DNA from 2 places in the Blautia sp. OM06-15AC genome. Region 1 is predicted to be linked to the other one. Evidence: predicted binding sites of a transcription regulator. Region 1 holds the regulator's gene; the other holds the start of a gene.
What was found. Region 1 encodes NrdR, which represses ribonucleotide reductase genes. Its sites were predicted from a motif close to CACAANATNTTGTG; they were not measured.
Positions count from the first base shown of each region.

Region 2: the regulator NrdR is predicted to act here: its motif matches at 5,519-5,532, upstream of DXB83_RS00355 (ribonucleoside triphosphate reductase).

Region 1 is NZ_QULD01000001.1:267,698-275,671, reverse strand. Features, by position in the region: gene efp (elongation factor P) at 1-397, opposite strand, end outside; gene DXB83_RS01455 (YqeG family HAD IIIA-type phosphatase) at 482-1,006, opposite strand; gene DXB83_RS01450 (patatin-like phospholipase family protein) at 1,081-1,968, opposite strand; gene DXB83_RS01445 (citrate/2-methylcitrate synthase) at 2,073-3,431, opposite strand; gene DXB83_RS01440 (DUF3786 domain-containing protein) at 3,562-4,197, opposite strand; gene nrdR (transcriptional regulator NrdR) at 4,212-4,664, opposite strand; gene DXB83_RS01430 (YlmC/YmxH family sporulation protein) at 4,807-5,058, shown strand; gene DXB83_RS01425 (acylphosphatase) at 5,059-5,364, opposite strand; gene DXB83_RS01420 (GNAT family N-acetyltransferase) at 5,392-6,558, opposite strand; gene DXB83_RS01415 (heavy metal translocating P-type ATPase) at 6,752-7,974, opposite strand, start outside.
Region 2 is NZ_QULD01000001.1:58,173-66,146, forward strand. Features, by position in the region: gene prfA (peptide chain release factor 1) at 1-648, shown strand, start outside; gene DXB83_RS00335 (nucleotidyltransferase family protein) at 742-1,662, shown strand; gene glmM (phosphoglucosamine mutase) at 1,767-3,113, shown strand; gene DXB83_RS00345 (tetratricopeptide repeat protein) at 3,110-4,144, shown strand; gene hflX (GTPase HflX) at 4,163-5,398, shown strand; gene DXB83_RS00355 (ribonucleoside triphosphate reductase) at 5,646-7,974, shown strand, end outside.

The DNA of each region.
Region 1 (7,974 bases):
TCTCAAGCTCTACAAACAGAGGCGGTTCGATTGCGAATACATTTCCGTTGTAGGAACATACTTTAACCATTTCGTTTTCTTTTACAAATTTCAGAGCATCTCCGATGGTCTCTTCGTTCAGAGCGATCTGCTCATAGTTTTCTACGTTCATGAAGTAGAATAAATCACCATCGCTGTACAGATACTGCATGTCTACACGCTCGATACGAGCCTGCGGGAATTTCTCAGTCGGACGGAAGGTACGCTCTACCACACCACCGTTGATGACATTTTTTAATTTTGTTCTTACGAATGCAGCTCCTTTACCAGGTTTTACATGCTGAAATTCAAGAATCTGAACGACCTGACCATCGATCTCGAGGGTAACGCCGTTTCTAAAATCTCCTGCTGAAATCATTCTGATTTTTCCTCCTTAACATAGTACGATGCGCCAAATGCGCACCATAGGCTTATCTTATAATATAATATTTTTCCCGATTTTTCAACTGTTTTTTTTCGTAATCCTGCCGCGGGCCAGATCACGCTCATAAAAGAACAGTACAATGTGCTCCAGATACCGTTTCAGAACGATCTGAATTTCCTCTTTCGGATTGATCGGCTCGGTCAGAATATTGTAAAGTCCGGTCCGTTTTGCACCGTACACATCGGTGAAAAGCTGATCCCCGACAAAGACCGCCTGCTCCTCTTTGATCCCCATTCTCCGGCATGCCTCCTGGTAGTTTTTCACCGAAGGCTTGTGCGCATTTTCGATATAGATAGAACCGACCGCATCGGCAAACGGAGCCACACGCGGTTTCTGATTGTTGGAAAGCAGACAGGTGGAAAAACCAGTCTCCCGAAGAGACGCAAAGAACGCAGCCGCCTCCTTCGTTGCCGGCGCACCGTGCGGAACAAGCGTATTATCGATATCAAAAATCACGCCCCGGTATCCTTTCCGGTACAGATCCGCGTAATCGATCGTATAGGCACTTTTTTCTCTCCGGTCCGGGTAAAACATCCGCATCAGTATAGTTCCCCGGTTCTTCTGGTTTTTTCCACTCATCTTCTTTCTCCAATCCTCTTTTCGTTTATACAGTAACTTTATTCTTCTTTCAGAAACTCCTGCAGAGCCTCAAAATTTGCTTTCATCTGGTCATAGCCGTGCTGGTAAAATTCCCGCAGCTTCTCCTCGTCCTTTTCGAGACGCGATACCGCCGGTATCTCCGGGCGGATCACAAAGACGGAGCCTTCTTCTTCCCATTTTTCGATGCATTCGAGTACCTGGTTATAATGTTTCGCGCGGTTTACAAGCGCACGCACGAGATTCGGGTATTTGCGGAATGCCGCCACATACAGCTCCCAGCCTCTCGTTCCCTCTTTTTTGCGGTAACCGAAATTCCGTGTCAGAATAATGACATTTTTTCGGTGTCCCGTCTTTAAGGAACGGATAATCGGGATCGAATCGGCAACACCGCCGTCGACGTACTCGTTTCCGTCGATCTCCACCATCGGGCAGGCGATCGGCATGCTCGATGATGCACGGCCAATTGCAAGCAGACGTTCTTTATTTTCGCGGTCATCCAGATATTCCGCGCGTCCCGTCTCACAGTTTGTCACAACCAGCTCACACGTCTGCGGCGATGCAAAATACGTATCAAAATCAAATGGAAAAATCTCATACGGATACCGTTCGAACACCATATCCATGTCGAGCAGTGCTTTTTTCTCAACGATTGTCTTGATATTCTTATTGACGTAGCGGTTTTTCTCATCCGTGACAATCATACAGTCCCTCGTTCTGCCAATCTGGCGCGATACATAGTCCAGCGCATTGCAGGCTCCGGCGGAAACGCCGATCACATGAGGGATATAATACTCCTGCTCCATCAGAAAGTCCAGCGCTCCTGCTGTAAAGACGCCGCGATTGGCCCCTCCTTCCAATATGACTGCTCCGGATTTTGTTATGCTGTAATTTTTTGTCTCATTCATTCTCCTGCACTCTCCTATTTTTCACAATGACACATTACTTCCTGCACAGAGCAATGCCGGAGCAGATCGGAAAATCCCGACACGCTCCGGCCCTTCTGCCTGTTTTATCTGTTTTCCAGCGGAACATAGTCCACTTCATCTTTGACACTCTTGTACGCCGGGCGGATGATCTTGTCGGTGTTGATCAGTTCCTCCATCCGGTGTGCACTCCAGCCGACGATACGCGCGCAGGCGAACATCGGGGTGTAGAGCTCCAGCGGAAGATCCAGCATGCTGTAAACGAAGCCGCTGTAGAAGTCGACGTTTGCGGATACACCTTTGTAAATATGGCGCTCCTCGCCGATGATCTTCGGAGCCAGTTCCTCGACCATAGCGTACAGCCGGTAATCTTTCTCTCTGTGTTTTTCTTTTGCCAGCTGCTCAACGAAGGTCTTGAAGATGCGCGCACGCGGGTCGGAAATGGAGTAAACCGCATGGCCCATACCGTAAATCAGACCTTTCTGGTCGAACGCCTCTTTGTGCAGCAGCTTTCTTAAGTAATTCGATACTTCTTCCTCATCCGTCCAGTCTTTGACGTGTGACTTCATATCGTCGAACATCCGCACAACCTTGATGTTTGCACCGCCGTGCTTCGGTCCCTTTAAGGAGCCGAGCGCCGCTGCAATTGCGGAGTACGTATCGGTTCCGGAAGAAGAAACAACATGTGTTGTAAAGGTTGAGTTGTTACCGCCGCCGTGCTCCATGTGGAGGACGAGGGCAAGATCGAGGATCTTCGCCTCCAGCGGGGTGTATTTCTGATCCGGGCGGAGCATCAGCAGAATGTTTTCTGCGGTGGAAAGCTTCTTCGACGGATTGTGGATATATAAACTTTTTCCCTTGATATAATGGTTGTACGCCTGATAGCCATAGACGGACAGCATCGGGAAAACAGAAATCAGGTTAATGCACTGGCGAAGCACATTCGGAAGGGAGGTATCATCTGCGTGGTTGTCGTACGCGTACAGGGTCAGAACGCTTCGGGACAGAGTGTTCATCATGTCCTTGGTCGGCGCTTTCATAACAACGTCACGCACAAAGTTCTTCGGCAGGGACTGCTGCTGTTTTAAAATCGTCTTAAAATGCTTAAGCTGCTCTTCATTCGGCAGATTTCCAAACAGGAGCAGATAAGCGACTTCTTCAAATCCCATACGGTTTTCACTCAAAAATCCCTGGGTCAGTTTTTCCACGTTGATGCCGCGGTAGTACAGACGTCCGTCACACGGTGTTTTGACGCCGTCAATGATATCCGAAGACACAACGTTTGAAATCTGTGTCAGTCCCGCAAGGACGCCAACGCCGTTGACATCGCGCAGTCCGCGTTTTACATCGTATTGCCCATACAGCGAAACATCCATTTTGGAGTTATCCAGACAGATGTTTGTCAGTTCCTCTATTTCCGGTGTTACTTTCATGCTAAAAGCCATATGCATTCCCCTTTCTCTTCTCTTTTTTTACTCACTTTCGCTCATTATAGCATTAAACCAAGGGATTCGTATACTGAAATTTTTATAAACATTCGAAAAATTTTCGTAAGATTTTGTCTCACAAAAGGTATCAGGCTTCTGTTTTACATGCATCGAAGGCTTGATCCAGTGCGTCCAGGAAATCTCCCATCACGTAATACAGCGTCTCAAACCGCAGATAATCGAGGACGTTTTCATCCCACATAAACTTCAGCACCGGCGGGAATTCCTCATCGGACTCCCAGAACTGGAAGACGAGCGGCAGAAACGGAAAGACATGAAAAACAAAAGCAGCGTCTCCCGGGAAATATGGTTTTCCGCCAAGGGAAACGCATGCTTTTTTCAGCTGTTCCACATGCCCGTCATACCGTGCGGCGCGGCTGTCGTGAACGCCGGACGCAATCGTGCGGCCTTTGATCGTTCCCTTTAAGGAATTGGTACGCGCATACGTGCCGGCGAGCACAATCTCCTTCTTTCCGCAGCAGAGCAGGTCGAAAATCGTCAGCGTCTCATTGAAACTGCCCTGATGTACATGAAGAAAATGGTCTTTTGATCCCTCTACAACGCCGGTATGGCGGTTCACTCTCCATTCTTCAAAAAGATACGGCACATAGAAATAATCGCCATCAAACGCAAAGCCATACTTTCCTTCGATCTCCTTCTGATCGTATGTCAGAAAACGTTCCTGCATCTGATCACGCATTTTAATATAGTTCGACACTTCCATTTTTTTGCCTCCCGCTATTTGTCGAGCATCTTTTTCAGCTCGTCCATGAACGTGTTGACGTCCTTGAACTCACGGTAAATCGACGCAAAGCGGACGTACGCCACCTGATCCAGGTCTTTTAAGTAATGCATGACCTTCTCTCCGATCACAGAGCTTGGAATCTCGCGTTCCTCGCCGTTGAAAAGCTCCGTCTCCACCTTGTTGACCATCTCGTTGATCTTCTCGGCGGACACCGGCCGTTTGTGGCAGGCGCGCAGGATACCGGTCTCGATTTTCGAGCGGTCATACTGCTCGCGGTTCATATCTTTTTTGATGACGATCAAAGGGATCGTCTCCACTTTTTCGTATGTCGTAAAGCGTCTGCCGCAGACATCGCACATCCGGCGGCGGCGGATCGCATTGCTGTCTTCAATCGGGCGTGAATCCACAACCCGGGTATTATCCTGATTACAAAATGGACATCTCATATCTTTCGTCCTCGTTTCTAAATAAGTATTTCGGAAAGTTTTCTACTTTTACAGTATACGCATTTTTCCGTGAAATTCAAGTCAACTGCAGCAACATTTTCGCATATGTTTTTCCATAGGAATCAGTAAAAAGGAGCACCGCATGCGCGTTGTAGATCTCCGCCAGAAAGAAGTTATCAATATCTGCACCTGCAAAACGCTCGGCTGTCCGATTGATGTGGAATTCAATCCAAAAACGGGACATCTTACCGGACTCGTTCTTCCGGGTCCTGTGAAATTCTGCGGCTTTTTCTGCCACGGCGAGGATTTTGTGATCCCATGGGACCGCATCTGCCAGATCGGCAACGATATCATTCTCGTCGAAATTCCGGAAAAAGAGAAAAAACAGCCCTGATCAACGGATATGAAAACCGAATTCCGATTCCAGCGGAATCTTCGTCCATTTTGCATCCGTGATTTCGATGTAGCTGGAGGTGCGGATCCTTTTGATCATCTCCGTGATCGTCTCCTCATCACCCTGCACCTCCATCTCCACCGTCTCATCCCAGCAGTTTCTCACCCAGCCTGTCAGCCCGAGCTGGTAGGCAGCATAATACGCCCGGTAACGGAACCCCACGCCCTGCACCTGGCCGTAGAAAATCACATGGTACCGGATTTCTTCTTTTTCGTCTCTTCTGTCTCGTTTCGCTGTCTCGTTCATATTTCTCTGCCTCCCAACAGTCATTGCCTAAAATTCGTCTGCCGTCGCACAGTACAGCGGAAGCGGGAACCAGTCGGATGGAATGTTCTTCCAGATTTCAGATGGAACCTTGCTTCCCTTACTTGCCAGCGGTGAAAGAAGCAGTTCCTGCGCCTGCTCCCGGTTGAGTACATCTGCCCCCGGATGGGCTTCCCGTGTCACGGTCACAGTTCCATCTTTTACCGTCACGGTCAGCGGCTGTCCCTCCAGTACGGCAGACCACGTTCCATCGCTGATGCCCATCGTCTCTGCTTTCATGGTCAGCATTGCCTCGATGACGTCTGCAAATTGGAAAATACGGTACATCGCGGAACCGCAGCGCTCTTTTGTGAAGCTTTCGCAGACTTCCGATAACGCTGCTGCTTTTCCGGTCTCATACACCGGAATGGAAATGAAAAGAGAGTCAAGCGCATTTTCTTTTAAATAAGCGGCAAGTGCAGGAACGAAATCCTGTTCCTCCAACACTTCTGCTTCCACAACCTGGTTTCCGCCGCAAAGTGCCAGATATCCGATCCGCTCACCGTTTTTCCAGATTGCAATTGCCTGCTCGCCGAACGTTTTCAGGCAGGCTTTCACATCCTCTCTTACCACGTAAAGCGGTTTTTCCTCATTCAGCTTCTTTGCAAAGGCTGCCGCCTCTTCGTCCGCTTCGCCGTTTTCCGGAAACAGCGGCGCAAAGGTGTAAGCGGAGAGTTCCCCGTTTTTCCAGGTATGGCGCACATTTGCCACATCCAGGTAAAACGTGTATTTTTCACTTCCCGGCGTAAAGCCAAAGTAGGCATACCGCTGTCTCTGGCCGTCCAGTGCCAGAAGATCACACGTTCCTTCCAGATCCGTAATCCAGTCGCCAAGAAGACGCTTCATGTGGCCTTCGCCCCTTGCCTTTGGATGCACGGAAACGCTTCCCACATATCCTGCGCGGAGCAGCTTACCCCCTGCTGCCATTTGCTGCGGAAGCACCGCAATCTCGGCCCGGAGTCTGCCGTTTTCCGCAACAGCGACGCGGTGGATCCGTGCCATTTCCGGTCCTGCCTGATAAACCCTTGGAATTAACTGCTCAAAGTCGTGCGGACGGTGTGCCGTGCTGAACACGTAGTTTGCAAGTTCGATGCAGTCCTCCCACTCTTCCGGCTTTGCAAGTCTGTACTCTGTCATAATGTAAAAACCTCCTGATCCTAAAAACCCTTTTGTTTTTGCTCTTCTTTTTCTCTATCCTAACGGATTTTTGTCCTTTTGTCACGAAAATTCCGAACAAATTGCAATATTTTTGCTATATCTGGTAAAAAAAAGAAACGCGCCCGGAAATTTTCATTCCAGGCGCGTTTCCCTTTTCTCAACGTTTCCTGTTTTACTGGATTCCTTTTACGGTGTAATCCTGTGCCTCTACGGCTGTTTTCAGCACATCGTCTGATACAGGAGCTGTCAGTGTTACAACGGCTGTTCCTTTTTCATGGCTTACTTCTGCGGATGCAACACCCTCGATTGCCTCAAGTGTTTTCTTCACTCTTGCCTCGCAGTGGCCGCACATCATGCCCTCGATTGTCATGGTTTTTACCATTCCCTGTTCTGTTGTCATGTTCAGATCCTCCTTTAGAATTTCGTTTTTGATTCTTTTATCTTTTGACGCGTCGTGCATCCGAAACAGATTCAGACGCAGGGCGTTTGTCACAACGCAGAAGCTCGAAAGGCTCATCGCCGCCGCACCGAACATCGGGTTCAGCTTCCAGCCGAACAGCGGGATCCATACGCCCGCAGCCAGCGGAATACCGATGATATTGTAAATGAAGGCCCAGAACAAATTCTCGTGAATGTTCCTGAGGGTCGCACGGCTTAAGCGGATCGCTGCCGGTACATCGGAGAGGCGGCTCTTCATCAGGACAACGTCTGCCGCATCGATCGCGATATCGGTTCCTGCTCCGATGGCAATACCGATATCCGCACTGGTCAGAGCCGGTGCATCGTTGATGCCGTCTCCTACCATCGCTACTTTTCCTTTTTCTTTCAGGCGGCTGATGACCGCTTCTTTTCCATCCGGCAGAACGCCTGCGATGACTTCGTCCACACCTGCCTCAGCGCCGATGGCACGCGCGGTGCGCTCATTGTCTCCGGTCAGCATCACGACACGGATTCCCATATTCTGCAGCTCTTTCACCGCACGCGGGCTGTCCTCTTTGATGACATCCGCAACCGCGATCATACCGAGCATCTTTCCGTCTTCACTGAAGAACAGCGGTGTCTTTCCTTCTTCGGAAAGTTTTGCTGCCTGCTCTTCCATCTGTTTCGAGAGAACCGCTTTTTTCGTAATCAGTGCGCGGTTGCCTCCGCAGAGCTCTTTTCCGTTCCGTTTTGCCACAAGGCCGTTTCCAGGAAGCGCAGAGAAATCACTGACTTCTTCGCGGGCCAGGCCTTTTTCCTCTGCAAGTGCAAGAATCGCACGGGCCAGCGGATGCTCACTTTTCTGCTCCAGTGCAAAGGCACCTTTTAAAAGCTCCTCCTCACTTACACCGTCCGCCGGGACAAGATCGGTTACCTGCGGCTCTCCGCTTGTGATGGTTCCAGTCTTATCGAGTG
Region 2 (7,974 bases), 210 kb from region 1:
AAAACAGAGCTGACCAGCGCCGATGAAAACGGAATCGGCGGCTTTAAAGACGCAACACTTCTGATCAACGGAGCAGGCGCGTACTCCCGGATGAAGTACGAGAGCGGCACGCACCGCGTACAGCGTGTGCCGGAAACCGAGTCCGGCGGAAGAATCCATACCTCAACCATGACCGTAGCGATCATGCCGGAGGTGGACGACGTCGAAGTACAGATCGACCCGAAAGATTACAAATTCGATGTATTCCGTGCTTCCGGAAACGGCGGCCAGTGTGTCAATACGACCGACTCAGCAGTCCGTCTGACCCACTTCCCGAGCGGCATCGTCATTTCCTGCCAGGATGAGAAATCACAGTTAAAGAATAAGGACAAGGCACTGAAGATTCTGCGTGCCCGTCTGTACGACTTAGAGCAGCAGAAACAGCACGATGAGATGGCCGAGCTTCGAAAGAGCCAGGTCGGAACGGGAGACCGCTCCGAGAAGATCCGTACGTACAACTTCCCGCAGGGACGTGTGACGGATCACAGAATCAAACTGACCTTATACAAACTGGACGCCATTATGAACGGCGATCTGGATGAAATCATCGACAGTCTGATTGCAGCCGATCAGGCCGCAAAGCTGAGCAGCATGCAGGAAGAAGCATAATAATAAACGCTGCGAATCACGATTGGTCTACAGGATCGATTGTTGATAGAATAAACAGGAGAAAAAAAGGGGAAAAGAGAAAGGGAAAACGCTATGAAGAAAACAGCACTTGTGATCATGGCAGCCGGAATCGGCAGCAGATTTGGAAAGGGAATCAAGCAGCTTGAGCCAGTAGGACCAAACGGGGAGATCATCATGGATTATTCCATCCACGATGCACTGGAAGCCGGCTTCAACAAAGTAGTATTCATCATCCGCAAGGATCTGGAGAAAGATTTCAAGGAAGTCATCGGCAACCGCATCAGCAAAATCACAGAGGTGGAATATGCATTCCAGGAGCTCGATGATCTGCCGGCAGGCTTTGCAAAACCGGAAGGCCGTACCAAACCGTGGGGAACCGGCCAGGCCGTTCTTGCCTGCAAAGGTCTTGTAAAAGAGCCGTTTGCTGTTATCAATGCTGATGACTATTACGGAAAAGATCCGTTCGTAAAACTGCACGACTACCTCGTACAGGAGCATGATGTGGATGAGGTTATGCCGATCTCCATGGCAGGATTCGTGCTTGGAAACACCTTAAGTGACAACGGCGGTGTTACAAGAGGTGTCTGCGTCGTTGATGAAAACGGAAATCTGACCGGTGTCAACGAGACGAAAAACATCGTAAAGACCGCAGAGGGCGCAGGCGTTGAAAAAGAAGACGGAACGGTTGATCCGATCGACAAAAACTCCCTTGTTTCCATGAACATGTGGGGACTGCAGCCGGAGTTCATTGATCTTCTGGAGAAAGGCTTTGTTGAATTCCTTTCTGCACAGAAAGAGGGAGATGTAAAAGGCGAGTACCTCCTTCCGATCTACATCGACGAGCTGCTGCACGCAGGAAAAGCAGAAGTAAAAGTTCTTCCGACCGACGCAGAGTGGTTCGGCGTAACGTATCAGGAAGACAAAGCTTCCGTAACAGAAGCATTCCGCAAACTGATTGCGGACGGCGTATACAGCGAGAAGCTGTACGACTAATTACGATATTTTGTTATTTGAGTGAATAACCAGAAAAAGCGTGTTTGAATGATTGCAAAAAATTTCAGACACGCTTTCTGCCCGAAAGGGGAAAGGAGCATACCATGGGTAAATATTTTGGAACAGATGGATTTCGCGGGGAAGCAAACATTGATCTGACGGTTGAGCATGCATATAAAGTGGGAAGATTCCTCGGATGGTATTTCGGAAAAGACCACAAAGCACAGATCGTCATTGGAAAAGACACCAGACGCTCCAGCTACATGTTCGAATATTCGCTGGTAGCAGGACTGACCGCATCGGGAGCAGACGCTTATCTGTTGCATGTAACGACCACCCCGAGCGTTTCCTATGTTGTCCGTACCGAAAACTTTGACTGCGGAATTATGATCTCCGCCAGCCACAACCCGTTCTATGACAACGGAATCAAAGTCATCAACGGCCTGGGACAGAAACTGGAAGCCGACATCGAAGCGCAGATCGAAGCCTACATCGACGACGGAACACCGAAGATCCCGTTCGCAACGAGAGAAGACATCGGACGTACCGTGGATTTTGCAGCCGGAAGGAACCGCTACATTGGACACCTGATCTCGATTCCGACAAAATCCTTTAAAAACATGAGAGTCGGACTCGACTGCTCCAACGGAAGTGCCTCTTCCGTAGCCAAGAGCGTGTTTGATGCCATCGGCGCCAAGACATATGTGATCCACAACGAGCCGGACGGAACAAACATCAACTGCGGCTGTGGTTCCACCCACATCAAAGAGCTTCAGAAATATGTAAGAGAGAAACACCTCGATGTCGGATTTGCCTACGACGGAGACGCAGACCGCTGCATCGCTGTCGATGAGCTGGGAAATGTGGTAGACGGAGACCTGATCATGTATGTCTGCGGTAAATACTTAAAAGAAAAAGGCCAGTTAAACGGAGATACGATTGTGACCACGATCATGTCAAACCTCGGTCTTTACAAAGCGTGTGACCGCGCCGGTATCCGGTATGAGAAGACGGCAGTCGGCGACAAATACGTGTGCGAGAACATGATGGCAAACGGCTATTCTCTCGGCGGAGAGCAGTCCGGCCACATCATTTTCAGCAAGCACGCGACGACCGGTGACGGAATCCTGACCTCCCTGATGGTGATGGAAGTGCTGATAGATAAGAAACTCCCGCTCAGCACCCTGACAGCCGAGGTAGTGATTTACCCGCAGCTCTTAAAGAATGTCCGCGTGGCAAACAAAGCAGCTGCAAAGGCCAACCCGGCAGTACAGAAAGCAGTAGAAGACGTAGCAGAGGCCCTGGGCGATGACGGACGCATCCTCGTAAGAGAGAGCGGCACCGAGCCGGTGATCCGTGTCATGGTGGAAGCACCGGACGACGCAACGTGTGCAAAATACGTAGACCAGGTTGTTTCTGTGATGCATAAAGAAGGACTTGTGACAGAATGAAAAAAAGACTGGTAATCTTTTTTCTGGCGGCGGCAATGGTGCTTGGCGGCTGTGAAAATAAAAATTCAAAGCTTTATAAAAAGGGCATCGAGGCGCTCGAACAGAAGGACTACGTAACGTCGATTGCGATGCTGGAGGGAGCCGTAAAGGCAGGCGACCGACTGGCGGAGAGCTACCGGTCGCTCGGCATCGCTTATCTGAAAAGCCAGGAGTATGACAAGGCAAAAGAGGCTTTCAAGAGCAGTCTTTCGAGCATGAAGCACAAAGACGCGGAGTTTTCGCGCGATGTCATGTATTACGAGGCGGAAACCTGCGTACAGGCCGGAGATCTGGATGGAGCCATTGAGATCTGCACCAATATTCAGGAAGAAAAGGCCGATGCCGATGCGCTGTTCCTTAGGGGACGCGCGTACTTCCTGCAGAAGAATTACGAGCAGGCGAAGGTGGATTTTGATGCGGCAGTGGAGACGAAGGAGAGCTATCAGCTCTGCCTTGACATTTACGAGCTGTATCAGGAGAGCAGCATGAAGGCGGACGGAGACCGTTACCTCGAAGCGGCAGTGAAGATTGAGCCGAAAACGACCGAGGATTATTATAACATCGGCTGCGCATACTACTATCTGGAGGAGCAGGACGAGGCGGTCAAAGCGTTCTCGAAGGCAATGAAGGACGGCAGCAGCGCGGCGATGGAAATGCTCGGCGAGGTTTACCTTTCCAATGGTCAGAACGACGAGGCGAAAGCACTGTTTTCTTCGTATCTTTCGACAGATGGCTTTGCGGCGGCAGCAAACAACGGGCTGGCGCTCTGCGCACTTGCGGAAAACGACACGGACAGTGCACTCTCGTATATCGAGGAAGGACTCAAAACGGCAGAGGATTCCGACCGGGAAAATCTGCTGTTCAACCAGATTGTATCCTATGAAAAACGGGCGGATTTTGATACCGCGAAGTCGCTGATGGCGGATTTTCTGGCAGCATACCCGGAAAACACCGCGGCGCAGCGGGAAAATACGTTTCTCCAGAACCGATAACAGACGGAGGAAGTTGGATTGTTTGATTTAAGAGAAGAACAGGAGCGCGTGATTCTGGTCGGCGTACAGGAAAACGGCGGCGCAAACGCAGAAGAATCGCTCGACGAGCTGGCGGAACTGGCCAGCACCGCCGGTGCGAAGGTGGAGGGCCGCCTGGTGCAGGTGCGGGAGGCCATTCATCCGGGAACGTACATCGGAAAAGGAAAATTAGAGGAATTGAAAATTCTGGTGCGCGCCTGCGATGCGACGGGCATCATCTGCGACGATGAGCTCTCCTCGATCCAGTTAAAAGGGCTGGAGGAAGCACTGGAATGCAAGATCATGGACCGTACGCTTTTGATCCTGGATATCTTTGCGGCGCGCGCCGTGAGCAGCGAGGGTAAAATCCAGGTTGAGCTGGCCCAGTTAAAGTACCGTGCGTCCCGACTTTCCGGCCTTGGCACATCGCTTTCCCGTCTCGGCGGCGGAATCGGTACGAGAGGACCGGGAGAGAAAAAGCTGGAAACCGACCGGCGCCTGATCCGCACGCGTATTACGCAGTTAAAACGTGAGCTTGAGGAAGTACGCCAGCACAGAGAGCTCCTTCGTGAAGGCAGAAAACGTTCCAAAATCCCGGTAGCGGCGCTCGTAGGCTATACGTCAGCGGGAAAGAGCAGTCTTTTAAATGCACTGACAGGATCGGAAATTCTGGCAGATGCAATGCTGTTTTCCACGCTGGATACGACGACGCGGTCACTGACCCTTCCGGATGGACAGGAAATCCTGCTGACCGATACGGTTGGATTTATCAATAAGCTGCCACATCATCTGATCGATGCATTCCGCAGTACGCTGGAGGAAGCACGGTATGCCGACTATATTCTCCACGTTGTGGATACGTCAAATCCGCAGATGGAGCTGCAGATGCAGGTCGTGTACGATACGCTGCGGGAACTGAAAGTTGAGGACAAAAAGATCGTCACCCTGCTGAACAAGCAGGATAAGCTTCTCGCCCCGATGGTTGTAAAAGATTTCCGGGCAGACGCGAGCCTTGCGGTCTCTGCCAAAACAGGACAGGGACTCGAAGACCTCAAAAATTTACTCTCCTCGTGGATGATGGAGGGAAAAATCTATATCGAGCGCCTCTATCCGTACGATAAGGCGGGAACGATTTCACTGATCCGCGGATACGGAATTCTGCTCGAAGAAGAATATCTGCCGGAAGGCATCCGCGTAAAAGCCTATGTACCGAAGGATATCTATCCGAGGGTATAGAGGTATGGCAAGCGGGCTTAAAAACGGCAGTACATCCCTTTAAGCGCCGTACAGCGCCGAAAAATGGAAGGGACAGAATACAAGTAAAAGTACCATATCTAGTGATGTTAGAAAATTTCACACTAGATATGGTACTTTTTACTATTGACGGGAGAAACATGCTCTGCTATCATATGGTTCAGACACTGCAAAGAGTGGAACCTTAAAAAGGCCTTGCAGAAACGGTTGAATTAACAGGAGGGATTCCATGTTTCAGGTAGAAAAGAGAGACGGAACGATTGCAGAGTTCCAGATGAAAAAGATTACCGATGCGATTGGAAAAGCATTCGGCGCAAAAGATATGCAGTTCAGCGATGACATGCTTCAGATGCTGGCACTGCGCGTAACAGCGGACTTTCAGTCCAAGATCAAAGACGGAAAAATTTCAGTGGAGGCAATTCAGGACAGCGTGGAGAACGTGCTGATCCAGTGCGGCTACGCAGAAGTGGCAAAAGCTTACATTCTGTACCGCAAGCAGAGGGAAAAAATCCGCAACATGAAATCGACGATCGTAGACTACAAAGAGATCGTGGACAGCTACGTAAAAGTAGAGGACTGGCGTGTCAAAGAGAATTCGACCGTAACGTATTCTGTCGGCGGTCTGATCTTAAGCAATTCCGGCGCGATCACAGCCAACTACTGGTTATCAGAGATTTATGATGACGAGATCGCCGAGGCACACCGCAACGCGGATATTCACATCCACGACCTGTCGATGCTGACCGGCTACTGTGCAGGATGGTCGTTAAAACAGCTCATCAAAGAAGGACTTGGCGGCATCAACGGAAAGATTACTTCTTCTCCGGCAAGACATCTTTCGGTTCTGTGCAACCAGATGGTCAACTTCCTCGGCATTATGCAGAACGAGTGGGCAGGTGCGCAGGCATTTTCTTCATTTGATACGTATCTGGCGCCGTTCGTCAAAGTGGACAACTTAAGCTACGGCGAAGTGAAGAAGTGCATCGAGGCGTTTATCTACGGCGTCAACACACCGAGCCGCTGGGGAAGCCAGGCACCGTTCTCCAACATCACACTCGACTGGACCGTACCGGATGACCTCGCGGAGCTTCCGGCGATCGTCGGCGGTAAGGAGATGGACTTCAAGTACAAAGACTGTAAAAAAGAGATGGATATGGTCAACAAAGCGTTCATCGAGACGATGATCGAGGGAGATGCCAACGGAAGAGGCTTCCAGTACCCGATCCCGACCTACTCCATCACATCCGATTTTGACTGGTCCGATACGGAGAATAACCGTCTGCTGTTCGAAATGACTGCAAAATACGGTACCCCGTACTTCTCCAACTACATCAACAGCGATATGAAACCAAGCGACGTGCGCTCCATGTGCTGCCGTCTCCGCCTGGATCTGCGTGAGCTTCGAAAGAAAACCGGCGGATTCTTCGGTTCCGGCGAGAGCACCGGATCGGTCGGCGTTGTCACCATCAATATGCCGCGTATCGCATATCAGTCCAAAGATGAGAAAGAGTTCTACCGCCGTCTCGATCATATGATGGATATTGCCGCACGTTCGTTAAAGACGAAACGTGAGGTCATTACCCGCCTCCTGGACGAGGGACTGTATCCATATACGAAACGGTACCTTGGAACGTTTGAGAACCACTTCTCAACCATCGGTCTGATCGGTATGAACGAGGCCGGCTTAAATGCCGCATGGCTCGGAAAGGGTCTGGAGGATCCGAAGACACAGCAGTTTACGAAAGAAGTTCTGAACCATATGAGAGAGCGTCTTTCTGATTACCAGGAGGAGTACGGCGATCTGTACAACCTTGAGGCAACTCCGGCGGAGTCGACCGCATACCGTCTGGCAAAACACGACCGTGCAAAATGGCCGGATATCAAGACCGCAGGCCATGAGGGAGATACCCCGTACTACACCAACAGCTCCCATCTGCCGGTGGACTATACCGAGGATATTTTCTCTGCGCTTGATATTCAGGATGATCTGCAGACGCTGTACACCTCGGGAACTGTATTCCATGCGTTCCTTGGCGAAAAACTGCCGGACTGGAAAGCAGCAGCTTCCCTTGTGCGGAAGATTGCAGAGAACTACAAACTGCCGTACTACACGCTGTCCCCGACGTATTCTGTTTGTGCGAACGACGGCTATCTCGCCGGCGAGCACTTTACATGTCCGATCTGTGGAAAAGAGGCAGAGGTTTACAGCCGTATCACGGGATATTACCGTCCGGTCAAGAACTGGAACGACGGAAAACGCCAGGAGTACAAGAACAGAACTGTATATGATATCATCCACTCCAAATCGCCGGAGCAGAAAATGAAATCGTACGGCGCAGCAGAGAAACTGGCAGAGCAGGCCGCTGGAAAAGAAGAGCCGAAAGCCGCTGCAGCAGCAGATAAAATCGAGGAAGACGGCATGTACCTGTTCACGACAAGCACCTGCCCGAACTGCAAAATGGCAAAAGAAATGCTCGCCGAGGAGCAGTATGAGGTGATCGACGCAGAGCGTCACCCGGATCTTGCCGCACAGTACGGCATCATGCAGGCACCGACTC